Regions from separate parts of the Candidatus Thiodiazotropha sp. LNASS1 genome, predicted to be linked through region 3. Evidence: predicted binding sites of a transcription regulator. Region 3 holds the regulator's gene; each other region holds the start of a gene.

Region 1 (4,229 bases), 360 kb from region 3:
CAGCGCACGCGCGGTAAGCAGCGCCGCCACTACACCGCCGGCTGCGGCTGCATTGGTGTTGACGAAAACTGCGGCGACAGCATTGGCTTCGCCGATATCGGAGATTTTCAGCTCGGAACCACCATTGAAGCCAAACCAGCCCAGCCACAGGATGAATGTACCCAACGTGGCCAATGGCAGGTTGGCACCGGGTATGGCATTGACTCGGCCATCGGCAGTGTACTTGCCTTTACGGGCTCCCAGCAGAATGACGCCAGCCAGGGCTGCTGCGGCGCCACAGAGGTGTACCACACCGGAGCCGGCAAAATCGCTGAAACCGGCAGCGTCCAGGAACCCGCCACCCCATTTCCAGTAACCCTGCAGCGGATAGATGACACCGGTCATTACCACGGCAAACAGCAGGAAGGCCCAGAGCTTCATCCGCTCGGCCACGGCACCGGAAACGATGGACATGGCGGTGGCGACGAAGACCACCTGGAAGAAGAAATCAGACATACCGGAATAGTAGGTCTCGCCATTGCTGGCCAGCACATCTTCGACACTGTTGTCGCCACCGAACATAAAGCTCAGGTCAAGCGCCGGAAAATAGCCATTGCCGTCTCCCGGATACATAATGTTGTAGCCCATCAACATATACATGATGCAGGCGATGGCGAACAGGGCGACGTTTTTGGTCAGGATTTCAGCGGTATTCTTGGCTCGCACCAAACCGGCCTCGAGCATGGCGAAACCAGCCGCCATCCACATGACAAGCGCGCCGGATACCAGAAAGTAGAAGGTATCCAGTGCGTAACTGAGTTGTGTAATCGCTTCCACGATACTCTCCAAATAAAAGTTGCTAGTGAGTTACAGCGCTTCGGGACCGGTTTCACCGGTACGCACACGAACGACCTGTTCCACGTCAGTGACGAAGATCTTGCCGTCACCGATCTTGCCGGTCTTGGCGGCATTGGAGATCGCTTCCACAACCTGATCGACAATGTCGTCATCGACGGCGATCTCGACCTTGATCTTGGGTAGGAAATCGACCACGTACTCCGCACCGCGGTAGAGTTCGGTGTGTCCCTTCTGACGCCCAAAACCCTTGACTTCGGTGACCGTGATACCTGCCACACCCACTTCCGACAAAGCTTCGCGGACATCATCAAGCTTGAACGGCTTAATGATTGCTGAAACCATTTTCATCTGATTGCTCCTCGTATAGCCCGCAACAGAACGGGCTGTACATCAAATAGTTAACTCAAGCCGACTTGTCTTAGAAGCCTTTGCTCCAAGAGATGAAGAACCGCATATCGGAATCTTCACCGGCAGCGTCCGTATCATCGAGGTCGGTATCGGAGACGCTCAGGGTAACGTCGCCGAAATCACCGGTGGCCTTGGTCAGGTCGACCTGATAATGGGTGTAGTCCTCTAAATCATCATCGCCATCGCCGTCCGGTTCGACGAAACCGACCGTCAGGCCGATGGAGAAGTCCTGCGGCAGGTCAAAGCTGGCGCCCAGGTAGTAGTAGAGATCCTCTTCGATAACCTCGACAGCATCCTCTGCAGAGAAGACATAGTTGAGACCGGCAGTGAGAAACTGCCAGCTGCCACTCACGGCAAGCTCGGTGAAATCAGATTCCGCGTCGCTTGAATAGGCGTAATGGATCAGGCCGACATCATAGCCGAAGTCACCCACCTCGCCGGCGTAACCGCCATACAGGTCGAGCTCATAATCGTCCCAGGCCTCCGACAGCCAGGTACCTGCATAGAGACCCGACTCGCCAGACCAATCGAAACCACCGGACAATGCGGTGCTGTTGCCTGTCTGGGTCAAACCACGCCAGATGTAGTTACTGGTAACACCGATATTGGTGCTGACTTCCGCCGCAGCGATGGACGATAGCCCTAACAGCGCAACGCCACAGGCCTGGGCAAGACGGTTCATCTTCATCGTTATACTTCCTCTTAATCAATTAGAAACATGGGTTAATCAGTCAACTCGACTCATAGCTTGACGAGGCGAAACTACTGCAGTCTTTTCAGACTTCGTGCCAACTTTTCCAACCTGTTGAAATTGCAGGAAATACCCAATAATTGGTAGTCAGGATACTGATCGGCTCACATGGCCGTGCATGGTTTGTGATCACAACCGATCCCCTTGCACCAGACCCGTGCACCGGCTTGGTGCGAAATGATCGGATCGATATATCAGCCGGTGGATCGATGAAACAGTGCTGTACCGTCTATTCATCGTTGTAAGGGGAATCACACCACAAAGACTATCCAATGCCGCTACCTCTTTCGCTGGACAAAGGAATCGTCACTGGCTATTGTCTGCCGCATGATTGATCCGAAACTTATCGATGAATTGACGACCCGGCTCTCCGCGACAATGCCCAGCGGTATCCAGGCATTACAGGCCGATGTGGCAAAAAATATACGCGCCACCCTGGAGTCCGGACTTGCCAGGCTCGACCTGGTGACCCGCGAGGAGTTTGAGGTTCAGCAGGCGGTTCTGGCACGTACACGTGAGAAGCTTGAGCGGCTGGAGATACAGATCAAGGAGCTGGAGGATAAAACCGGCTAGCGCTTTATCAGCATCGGACCGAACGCTATTCCAAGGAAGGAATTTATGTCACTCGCTATTCTCTATTCCCGCGCCCAAGAGGGCGTACAAGCACCCCTGGTCACCGTCGAGGTCCACCTCTCCAACGGCCTTCCGGGCCTCTCCATCGTCGGCTTGCCCGAAATGGCTGTGCGTGAGAGTAAAGACCGGGTCAGAGGGGCACTGATCAACAGCCAGTTTGAGTTTCCCGCCCGGCGCATCACCATCAATTTGGCGCCTGCCGATCTGCCGAAAGAGGGGGGGCGATTCGACCTGCCCATTGCCCTCGGCATCCTGGCCGCCTCGAATCAATTGTCGATGGACCCTTTGAGCCACTATGAGTTCAGCGGCGAGCTTGCCCTGTCCGGCGAACTGCGCCCGATCAGCGGCATACTGCCTGCAGCGCTCACCGCCCGTGATGCCGGGCGTTCCCTGATCCTGCCGCAACAGAATGCCGATGAGGCGGGACTGGTCAACGGACTCCAGTGCTATCCGGCCAGCCACCTCCTCGAAGTCTGTTCACACCTCAACAGTGTCAACCCGTTAGCGCAATACAAAAGCACGCACAATATCGAGGAAAGTGAAAAGAGCCGGCTCGATATGGCCGATGTCTATGGACAGAGTCATGCCCGACGCGCCCTGGAGATCAGCGCCGCCGGCGCCCACTCGCTGCTCTATATCGGTCCGCCCGGCACCGGCAAATCGATGCTCGCCTCCCGCCTGCCCGGAATCCTGCCACCGATGAGCGAGGAGGAGGCGCTGGAGTCCGCAGCCATTCACTCGGTGGCTAACAACAGGGCTTTCCAACCCGCCCAGTGGCGTCAAAGACCCTTCCGCGCCCCCCATCACACCGCCTCGGCGGCGGCCCTGGTCGGCGGCGGCAGTAATCCGAAACCCGGCGAAATCTCCTTGGCGCACCGCGGCGTGCTGTTCCTTGACGAACTCCCCGAATTCGATCGGCATACCCTGGAGGTGTTGCGCGAACCCCTGGAAAACGGCCGCATCACCATCTCCCGCGCCAACCGCCAGGTCGACTACCCGTCAAGGTTTCAGCTGATCGCGGCGATGAACCCCTGTCCTTGCGGCCACCTGGGGGACGGCAGCAACCGCTGTCACTGTACTCTCGACCGCATCACCCGCTACCGCAATCGTATCTCCGGTCCCTTGATCGACCGTATAGACATGCACGTGGAAGTGCCGAGACAGCCTCTGCAGCTCGATCACCAGGCATTGCAGAAAAGAGAGGAGTCGAGCGAAACCATCCGCCGCCGGGTCATCACGGCACGTGATTTACAACTCCAGCGGCAGGGCCGCACCAATCAGGCCCTGCAGGGATTGGACATCGTGAAGTTCGCCAGGCCGGACAAGGAGGGTAATGCACTGCTGCACCGGGCAATCGAAAAACTTGGCCTGTCGATGCGCGCCTATCACCGGATTTTAAAGGTGGCGCGCACCATCGCCGACTTGGAGGCAAGCCCGAAGGTGGAGACTGCGCATATCAGCGAGGCGATTGGGTATCGACGCTTGGACAGACCTTAACCCATACTAGCAACGCGTAGATTGAATCCTATACCTCAATGCGTATCCGCATGTTTTAAAAATGAATCCTGTCTACTTGGCATGATGTCCAGAATATTAAGAC
Region 2 (4,229 bases), 310 kb from region 3:
AATCCCAAGCATGGATATGGGGCCAATCTGAACCCCTGTCTCGATTGCAAGGTTTTCATGGTGCACAAGGCCTATGAATGGATTAAGGCCAAGGATTTCGATTTCATCATCACGGGAGAGGTGATCGGTCAACGACCGATGTCGCAACGTAAGGAGACCATGCCTATCGTCTCCGAAGAATCAGGCGCCCATGACCTGTTGTTAAGGCCGCTATGCGCCAGGAATCTGCCCATGACACGGCCTGAGAGAGAGGGCTGGGTTGATCGAAACCGGCTATATGACTTTTCCGGACGAAGCCGCAAACCCCAAATGGCGCTGGCGGCGCAATTCGGTATTGAGGACTATGCTCAGCCTGCCGGCGGCTGCTGTTTTCTTACCGATGAACAATACACAGTGAAGCTGAAGGATCTTTGGAACGCCCGCGGAAGTAAACAGTATGAGTTGGATGACATCATGCTGCTGAAGGTAGGCAGGCACTTGCGGCCATCGAGCCGTTTCAAGGTGATCATCGCCCGTGAAGAGGGCGAGGCCAATTTCCTTCAAGGCTATCGGAAGCATTATCCGCATATCAATACAGTGAGTCATGGCGGTCCGCTGGCCTTGATCGATGGCGAAATCAATGAGCGGGATATCGAGTTGATTGGGCGTGTAGTGGCCCGCTACAGCCAGGGACGAAACGCGGCGGAGGTTGAACTGCGCTTTACCGATCTAGCGGGTGATAGCCGGTCACTGAAGGTAGTGCCGATGCCGGCTCACGAGGTCCCGAAGGAGTGGTTGATTTGAACCGCAGGATACTCGACTGTCGCGGTCTGCTTTGTCCGATGCCGGTGATCAGGGTGCAAGATGCCGTCGAAGGCCTTCCTGCCGGTGCCCAGGTCGAGGCAGTTTGTACCGATCCGGGCGTGCTTAAGGATATCCCGGCGTGGTCGCGCATCAATGGACATCTTGTCATAGAGGCAAAGAGCCATGACGGGGAGTACATTGTGATAGTGGAAGTTGTGCAGGACAGCGAATCATGAGTCGGGAAGAACGCTATGATGTCAGTCGCCGGGTTGCCGTAGCAGGCGCATTGACCAATACAATACTGGCTATCGTCAAATTGTTATTCGGTTGGTTGGGTCATTCCCAATCCCTATTGGCGGATGGCGTGCATTCGCTATCCGATTTGCTGACAGATGCCCTGGTGCTGTTTACCGCACGGCATGCAAAAGAGGCCCCCGATGAGGAGCATCCCTACGGTCACGGTCGATTCGAGACCATCGGCACCCTGGTGCTGGGCGGTTTTCTGATCGCGGTTGGTGTCGGGATCGTCTGGGATGCCGCAGATCGGTTGTTTACACCCGAGCAGCTGTTACAGCCGGAAACCTTTACCCTCTATGTGGCCGCCTTTTCCATTCTTGCCAATGAGGGGCTCTTCTTCTACACCCGCTACTTCGCCAACCAGATCAATTCAAACCTGCTGCGGGCTAATGCTTGGCACCACCGAACCGACTCCGTCTCTTCGGTAGTGGTGTTCGTAGGTATTGGCGGCACCATGATGGGCCTTCCCTATCTGGATGCCATCGCAGCAGTACTTGTCGGTTTGATGATAATCAAAATCGGTTGGGATCTGGGCTGGACGGCATCCCAGGAGTTGGCGGATGCGGGTCTTGAAGAGGAATCTTTAACGCAGATTCGCGAAGTGATCGGCAATATTTCAGGGGTCAAGAGTGTACATATGCTGCGCACCCGGAAGCTGGGAGGTCATGCCATGGCCGATGTTCATGTCCAGGTCGATCCCTGGGTGAGTGTCTCCGAGGGGCACCGAATCGCCGAAGTGGTCCAGTACGGATTGATCGACCGGGTGGATGTACTGGAAGATGTCACCGTCCATATCGACCCGGAGGATGATGAGGCTGGGCCCTCCTGTACCCACCTGCCGCTTAGGTCGGAGGCAGAGGCCGCACTCGACCGGGTCTGCCGTGGTGTTTCCTGCTATGACCAGAAAGCGCGCGTGGTTCTTCACTATCTTTCAGGACGCATTGATATCGAGCTTTACTTGCCATTACACTGCTTCGTCTCTAATCAGCAAGCAGAGCAGTTACATAGCGATTATCAGGCGGCGGTCAAGGGATCGGAGATATTCAGGGATGTCCACATCTGGTTCGGCTAGCACTTTTATGGTGCGTGAAATAATTGACTCGCACTATAATGGTGCGCGCCCTCTCGCCTTAATTGTCAGCATCATTTGTCTTATCTGTTGGCAGCTTGAAGCCCATTCCGGTGGAAGAGGCCGTAGAGTTAGATTAACTCTCTAATTTTTATTGCGTTTCAAGACTTTTTATTGGAGATGGAACTGCTTGGGATCGACATTGTAAGACTTTTTTATTCGAGTGGCATGAAATCTGCTTTTCTGCGTTATCCAAAGCGTCCGGTATCCTTGGCCGGCTGCATAAAGCTACGAATGGCTGATTATGCTCAGCATTTAATAACTGAAAATCCTGGAGATTAAGATGGCCGTAAAAGCCCTGAAGATGATCAAAGACAATGACGTGAAATTCGTCGATCTGCGTTTCACCGACACTCGTGGTAAGGAACAGCACGTAACACTGCCTGCTAATCAGATCGATGAGGACTTTTTCACCGACGGCAAGATGTTCGACGGCTCATCCATCGCCGGTTGGAAAGGCATCAACGAATCGGACATGATCCTGATGCCAGAAGATGATAGTTCGGTCATCGATCCCTTCGCCGACGAAAACACCCTGATCATCCGCTGCGATATCCTGGAACCCTCCACCATGCAGGGTTACGAGCGTGATCCCCGCTCTCTGGCAAAGCGTGCCGAGGCCTATCTCGCCTCCACCGGGATCGCCGACGCGGCCTTCTTCGGCCCTGAGCCCGAGTTCTTCGTCCTCGATGATGTGCGCTGGAGTATCGACATGAGTGGCTCCATGGTCAAAATCGACTCCGAAGAGGCTGATTGGAATTCCGAGCGTGTTTACGAAGACGGTAACATCGGTCATCGTCCCGGTGTGAAGGGCGGCTACTTCCCGGTCCCCCCGGTTGACTCACTGCACGATCTGCGTGGCGCCATGTGCCTTGCCATGGAGGAGATGGGCGTACCTGTCGAGGTACACCACCACGAGGTGGCCACAGCCGGCCAGTGTGAGATCGGCACCAAGTTCAGCACACTGGTTGAGCGTGCCGACTGGGTGCAGACCCAGAAGTACTGTACCTGGAATGTGGCTCATGCCTACGGCAAGACCGCCACCTTCATGCCCAAGCCGCTGGTGGGTGACAACGGTTCCGGTATGCACGTGCATCAATCCCTGGCCAAGGGTGGCGAGAATATCTTTGCCGGTGATCAGTATGGCGGTCTTTCCGAGACGGCTCTCTACTACATCGGTGGTATCATCAAGCATGCCCGAGCCCTGAATGCCTTCACCAATGCTTCCACCAACTCCTACAAGCGCCTGGTGCCCGGCTTCGAGGCCCCGGTCATGCTGGCCTACTCCGCCCGTAACCGATCCGCTTCCATCCGTATACCATGGGTCTCCAGCCCCAAGGCCCGCCGCGTCGAGGTACGATTCCCCGATCCGACCGCCAACCCCTACCTGGCCTTCGCCGCCATGCTGATGGCCGGCATCGACGGCATCCAGAACAAGATCCATCCCGGCGATGCCATGGATAAGGATCTGTATGACCTGCCTGCTGAAGAGGCCGCCAGTATCCCGACTGTCTGTCACAGCTTCGACCAGGCACTTGAGGCGCTGGATGCGGATCGTGGCTTCCTCACGGCGGGCGGTGTATTCACCGACGACCTGATTGACGGATATATCGATCTGAAAATGGAAGAGGTCACTACCATGCGTATGACTACGCATCCGGTTGAGTTCGATATGTACTTCAGCCTGTAAAGTGTCTCGATTTGTTTTGATGTGTAGCAAGAGCGCCCCCTGTGGGGGCGCTTTTTTGTGGTTATGCGAACACAGTCGCTTGTTTTGTTGGGTATGACTGGTCTATTCTTTGTGCATGCGTATTGTCGTACTGATAATGATTCTGTTGTTGGCATTGCCCCTGTTCGCCCGGGATGTCTACAAGTACATCTCCGAAGACGGCGAGGTGATCTATTCCGAACGCTATCATCCGGATGCGGAACGCATTAAGGTCACCGACAGCAAGAAGACAACCGCGCTGCCACCGGATGAGCAGAGTGATGAGGCCCGTGCGGCGGCAGGTGAATATGC
Region 3 (4,229 bases):
CGCCGGGGCATGCGTTGGAAAGTGACAAGGATCAACCCATGCATCTGGAAGCGGACAGCCTTTCCGTCGATGAGGCATCCGGTGTGGTGTTATATGAGGGAAGTGTCGAGATCACCCAGGGCAGTCTGAGGATTTGGGCCGATCGGCTGTGGATCCATCGTCGCCAGGGCAAAACGGAGAAGGTCATCAGTGAAGGGAGTCCCGTTCGCTTTCGTCAGTTGACGGAGAAAGGGGATGAGGAGGTTCATGGCGAAGCCCGGCGTGTGGAGATCAACGCGGAGCGTGATGAATTGCTGTTGATCGATGATGCATCGCTTGAGCAGGGTGGCAACCGTTTTCGCAACGACCGGATTATCTACAATCGCGCCAAGGCAATGGTCAAGGCGGGTACAAGCGCGCAAGGTAAGCAACGCGTGCAGGTTGTCATCGAGCCAAACAAGCAGCCATGAGTCAGCTACAGGCCAAGGCGCTTCAAAAGCAGTATGGTAAGCGCAATGTTGTGGACGGCGTCTCACTTAGCGTGAACAGCGGTGAAGTGGTCGGGTTACTGGGGCCCAATGGGGCCGGTAAGACCACCAGTTTTTATATGATCGTCGGTCTGATCCCGGTGGATCATGGCGAGATACTTCTCAATGGGGAGGTTCTGACCGATCGGGCTATGCATATGCGAGCGCGCAGCGGTATTGGCTATCTGGCGCAGGAGCCATCGGTATTTCGACGGCTTACGGTTGAGCAGAACATTCTTGCGATTCTGGAGACAGTGGAGGTTCTGGATGCCGGCAAGCGCCGTGAAATGTGTGACCAGCTGTTGCGGGAATTCGGTATCGATCACTTGCGGGACAATCTGGCAATGAGCCTCTCGGGGGGTGAGCGCAGGCGTCTGGAGATTGCCAGAGCCCTCTCCGTCCAGCCGCGCTTTATTCTATTGGATGAGCCTTTCGCCGGTGTCGACCCTATTGCTGTCATCGATATCAAAAAGATCATTCAACATCTCAAGGCCCTGCAGATAGGCGTTCTGATTACGGATCATAATGTTAGAGAGACACTGGATATCTGTGATCGGGCCTATATCATCAATAGCGGTCAAGTGCTGGCTGAGGGCTCCACGAATGAGATTCTTCAGAATGATGAGGTGAGAAGTGTCTATCTTGGCGAAGATTTTTCTATGTAGAGATGGTTTTGTGGGGGTAATGCATCCCCTTGATTTCTAATGGATTCCAGGATTGATCCTGGAAGCTTGCAGTGACAAGTTTTAGCATTCTGGCGGGATTCCGGGGAGAAAATCTTTTTCCTCGGTGAGTTTTTTTAGCTAGAATGAAGTTAAAGACATACAAATAACATACCAGGTCCAAAGATATCATCTGCGATGAAGCAGGCGCTACAGCTCCGACTCGGACAACATCTCACCATGACACCACAGTTGCAGCAGGCAATACGCCTGCTGCAACTGTCTGCTCTCGACCTCAGTCAGGAGGTTCAGGAGGTGATCGAGACCAATCCTATGCTCGAAGTGGAGGAGGAGTTCGGTCAACAAAACAGCACTCAGGAGAATGAGGGCGCTGACAACGGGGCGGCGGAAAATTCAGCGGCAGAGGGTTCGAGCAGTAACGACATCAACAATGAACGTGAAATCCAGACTGATGCGTCTCAGGTGACTGAAGAACTGCCGGTCGACAGTGAATGGAGCGATGTCTATGACAGCTATCAGCCGACGACGGGTGGCAGTGGCGAGAGTAATGACCACGACTATTTGATACAGAACAGTAGCGCCACGACGCTACAAGACCATCTGCTGTGGCAGATGAATCTGACTCCCTTCACTCCGCAGGATATCTATGTCGCCACAACCATCATCGACAGCATCAACGAGGATGGTTATTTCACCGGAGATCTGGAGGAGGTGCTGCAGTCGCTGAACGATGAAGAGGCCACCATTGACGATGTCAAAGCGGTGTTGCATCGAATACAGGCATTCGATCCACCCGGTGTCGGCGCCCAGGGTCCTCAGGACTGCCTGCTTATCCAGTTGAATCAACTGTCCGAATCGACCCCCTATCTACAGTCGGCAATCAGGCTTTGCAAGGACCATTTCAGCCTCCTGACCGCGCAGGACCAGAACCAGATCATGCGTAGGATGAAGATCGATCAGGACGAGCTGGCGGCAGTGATGCAGCTGATTCGTACGCTCAATCCCCATCCGGGTACACTCATTGCGAGCAGCGAACCTGAATATGTCATACCTGATGTGTTCGTGAGTAAGCGCAACGGCCGATGGGTGGTTGAACTGAATGGCGAGGTGACCCCGAAACTGCGGGTAAACACCGGCTATGCCAATCTGATCAGACGCGCGGACCAGAGTAAAGACAATACTTTTTTGAAGAACCATCTGCAGGAGGCCCGGTGGTTCATTAAGAGCCTGATGAGCAGAAACGAAACTATTTTACGCGTGGCGAGTAAAATCGTAGAGTATCAACGGGGGTTCTTTGAGCATGGAGAGGAGGCGATGAAACCTCTGGTATTGAGGGATATCGCCGAGGCGCTGGAGATGCATGAATCGACGATATCCCGTGTGACGACACAGAAATATATGCATACACCCAGGGGTACGCTGGAGTTCAAGTATTTCTTTTCCAGCCATGTCAGCACCAGTGCGGGAGGTGAGTGCTCGTCTACTGCAATTCGTGCGCTGATAAAAAAAATGATTGCCGCTGAGATTCCCAACAAGCCTCTCAGTGACAATAAGATTGCCGCCCTCTTGTCCGATCAGGGTATCGAAGTTGCCCGTCGGACAGTGGCAAAGTACCGTGAGTCGATGGGTATTCCACCGTCGAACGAACGTAAACGTCTGATATAGGAGTTGAATGCGCGACTGATCACCGGCTGTTGACAGTAATCCCTTTGCGGATGCAACCAGGCACAAGGCTTATGAGGATTGCCAAACAGCATATACTGTAAATGTGGCTTGTCGCCATTTAGTCATGTCAGGCAGGGTGATGGGTAACCTCATCTAAGATAGGAGAAAATTATGCAAATTAGCGTGACCGGTCATCATGTGGATGTAACCAATGCCTTGAAAAGCTATGTGGATAGTAAATTTGAGCGCCTGGAGCGCCATTTCGATAATGTGATAAATGTTCACGTTATCCTGAGTGTGGAAAAAATGAGGCAGAAGGCAGAAGCCACAATGCAAGTGAACGGTGCGAGTGTTTATGCGGATTCTGTACAGGAAGACATGTATGCAGCTATAGATCTGCTCACGGACAGGTTGGATAGACAGGTGCTGAAGCACAAGGAGAAAATGAAAAGTCATCGCGCCGGAAGCGGCGTAAAATATGCGTCTGAATAATACGGGCTGATTGAACTGGCGAGGTTTCCATGTTTCCAAACGGTTATCTTGTGGAAGAACGGATCGGTTGCAATGTGGAGGCGGCCAGCAAGAAGCGCGTATTGGAACAGCTCGGTCAGCGACTGGCCGAGGCTGTTCCAGATCTCAATCAAGATATGGTTTTTGATGCGCTCCTTGAGCGTGAAAGGCTGGGCAGTACCGGTTTGGGCAAGGGTATAGCACTTCCCCATGCCCGCATGCCGCATATCACCGAGGCTCTCGCGGCGTTTGTCCAACTGCCGGAGGGAATCGATTTCGATGCCATCGACAATCAACCGGTTGATCTTGCCTTCGCCATGTTGGTGCCGGAAGAGGCGACCGATGAGCATCTGCAATTGTTGGCCAAACTGGCGCAGATGTTTGACGATCACGATTTCTGTAGTGAGTTGAGGCAAGCGACAACTGCGCAAGATCTTTATCAACTGATCCAGCAACGGGAAGCTATAATCTCCTCTTAATGAAGCCAATCTATACCATTCGGGATCTCTATGAAGAGCTGGCCGGCGAGCTTTCGCTGAGCTGGAATGGTGAAGGGGGGGACACTGAGATCGTTCTGGATATTGAATCTCAACATGGAAAGCCACCCGCAGGTCCCCTCAATCTGGTTCGGCCCAATCAGATCCAGGTTATCGGGCCGCCGGAAAGGGAACATCTGTTGAATGATGAAAAGGATGTCTATCATGATTATCTACAGGTACTGTTCAAGGCCTCCCCCGCATCGCTTATATTCACCGATGGACTGAAACCGCTTCAGGAATGTGAGGAGCAGGCACTGGAAAGGAGTATTGCGCTTTTCTATACCCCTCAACCCGACAATCAGGTGATAAATCGCCTATTGGAACGC

Evidence for each region. Region 3 encodes sigma-54, which starts transcription at its own class of promoters, with help from an activator protein. Its sites were predicted from a motif close to TGGCANGNTNCNTGCTT; they were not measured.
Region 1: a site for sigma-54 is predicted at 2,020-2,036, ahead of AB8516_RS12670 (TorF family putative porin). Genes of this name have one in related genera too.
Region 2: a site for sigma-54 is predicted at 2,374-2,390, ahead of glnA (glutamate--ammonia ligase). Genes of this name have one in related genera too.

What each region holds. Positions count from the first base shown of each region.
Region 1 covers NZ_OZ156465.1:2,893,870-2,898,098, forward strand. The annotation lists gene AB8516_RS12660 (ammonium transporter) at 1-816, opposite strand, end outside; gene AB8516_RS12665 (P-II family nitrogen regulator) at 847-1,185, opposite strand; gene AB8516_RS12670 (TorF family putative porin) at 1,256-1,933, opposite strand; gene AB8516_RS12675 (ubiquinone biosynthesis accessory factor UbiK) at 2,324-2,569, shown strand; gene AB8516_RS12680 (YifB family Mg chelatase-like AAA ATPase) at 2,615-4,126, shown strand.
Region 2 covers NZ_OZ156465.1:2,937,581-2,941,809, reverse strand. The annotation lists gene AB8516_RS12895 (tRNA (5-methylaminomethyl-2-thiouridylate)-methyltransferase) at 1-783, shown strand, start outside; gene AB8516_RS12890 (sulfurtransferase TusA family protein) at 780-1,019, shown strand; gene AB8516_RS12885 (cation diffusion facilitator family transporter) at 1,016-2,152, shown strand; gene glnA (glutamate--ammonia ligase) at 2,493-3,899, shown strand; gene AB8516_RS12875 (DUF4124 domain-containing protein) at 4,015-4,229, shown strand, end outside.
Region 3 covers NZ_OZ156465.1:3,251,188-3,255,416, forward strand. The annotation lists gene lptA (lipopolysaccharide transport periplasmic protein LptA) at 1-449, shown strand, start outside; gene lptB (LPS export ABC transporter ATP-binding protein) at 446-1,171, shown strand; gene AB8516_RS14305 (RNA polymerase factor sigma-54) at 1,367-2,854, shown strand; gene raiA (ribosome hibernation-promoting factor, HPF/YfiA family) at 3,026-3,346, shown strand; gene ptsN (PTS IIA-like nitrogen regulatory protein PtsN) at 3,376-3,843, shown strand; gene hprK (HPr(Ser) kinase/phosphatase) at 3,843-4,229, shown strand, end outside.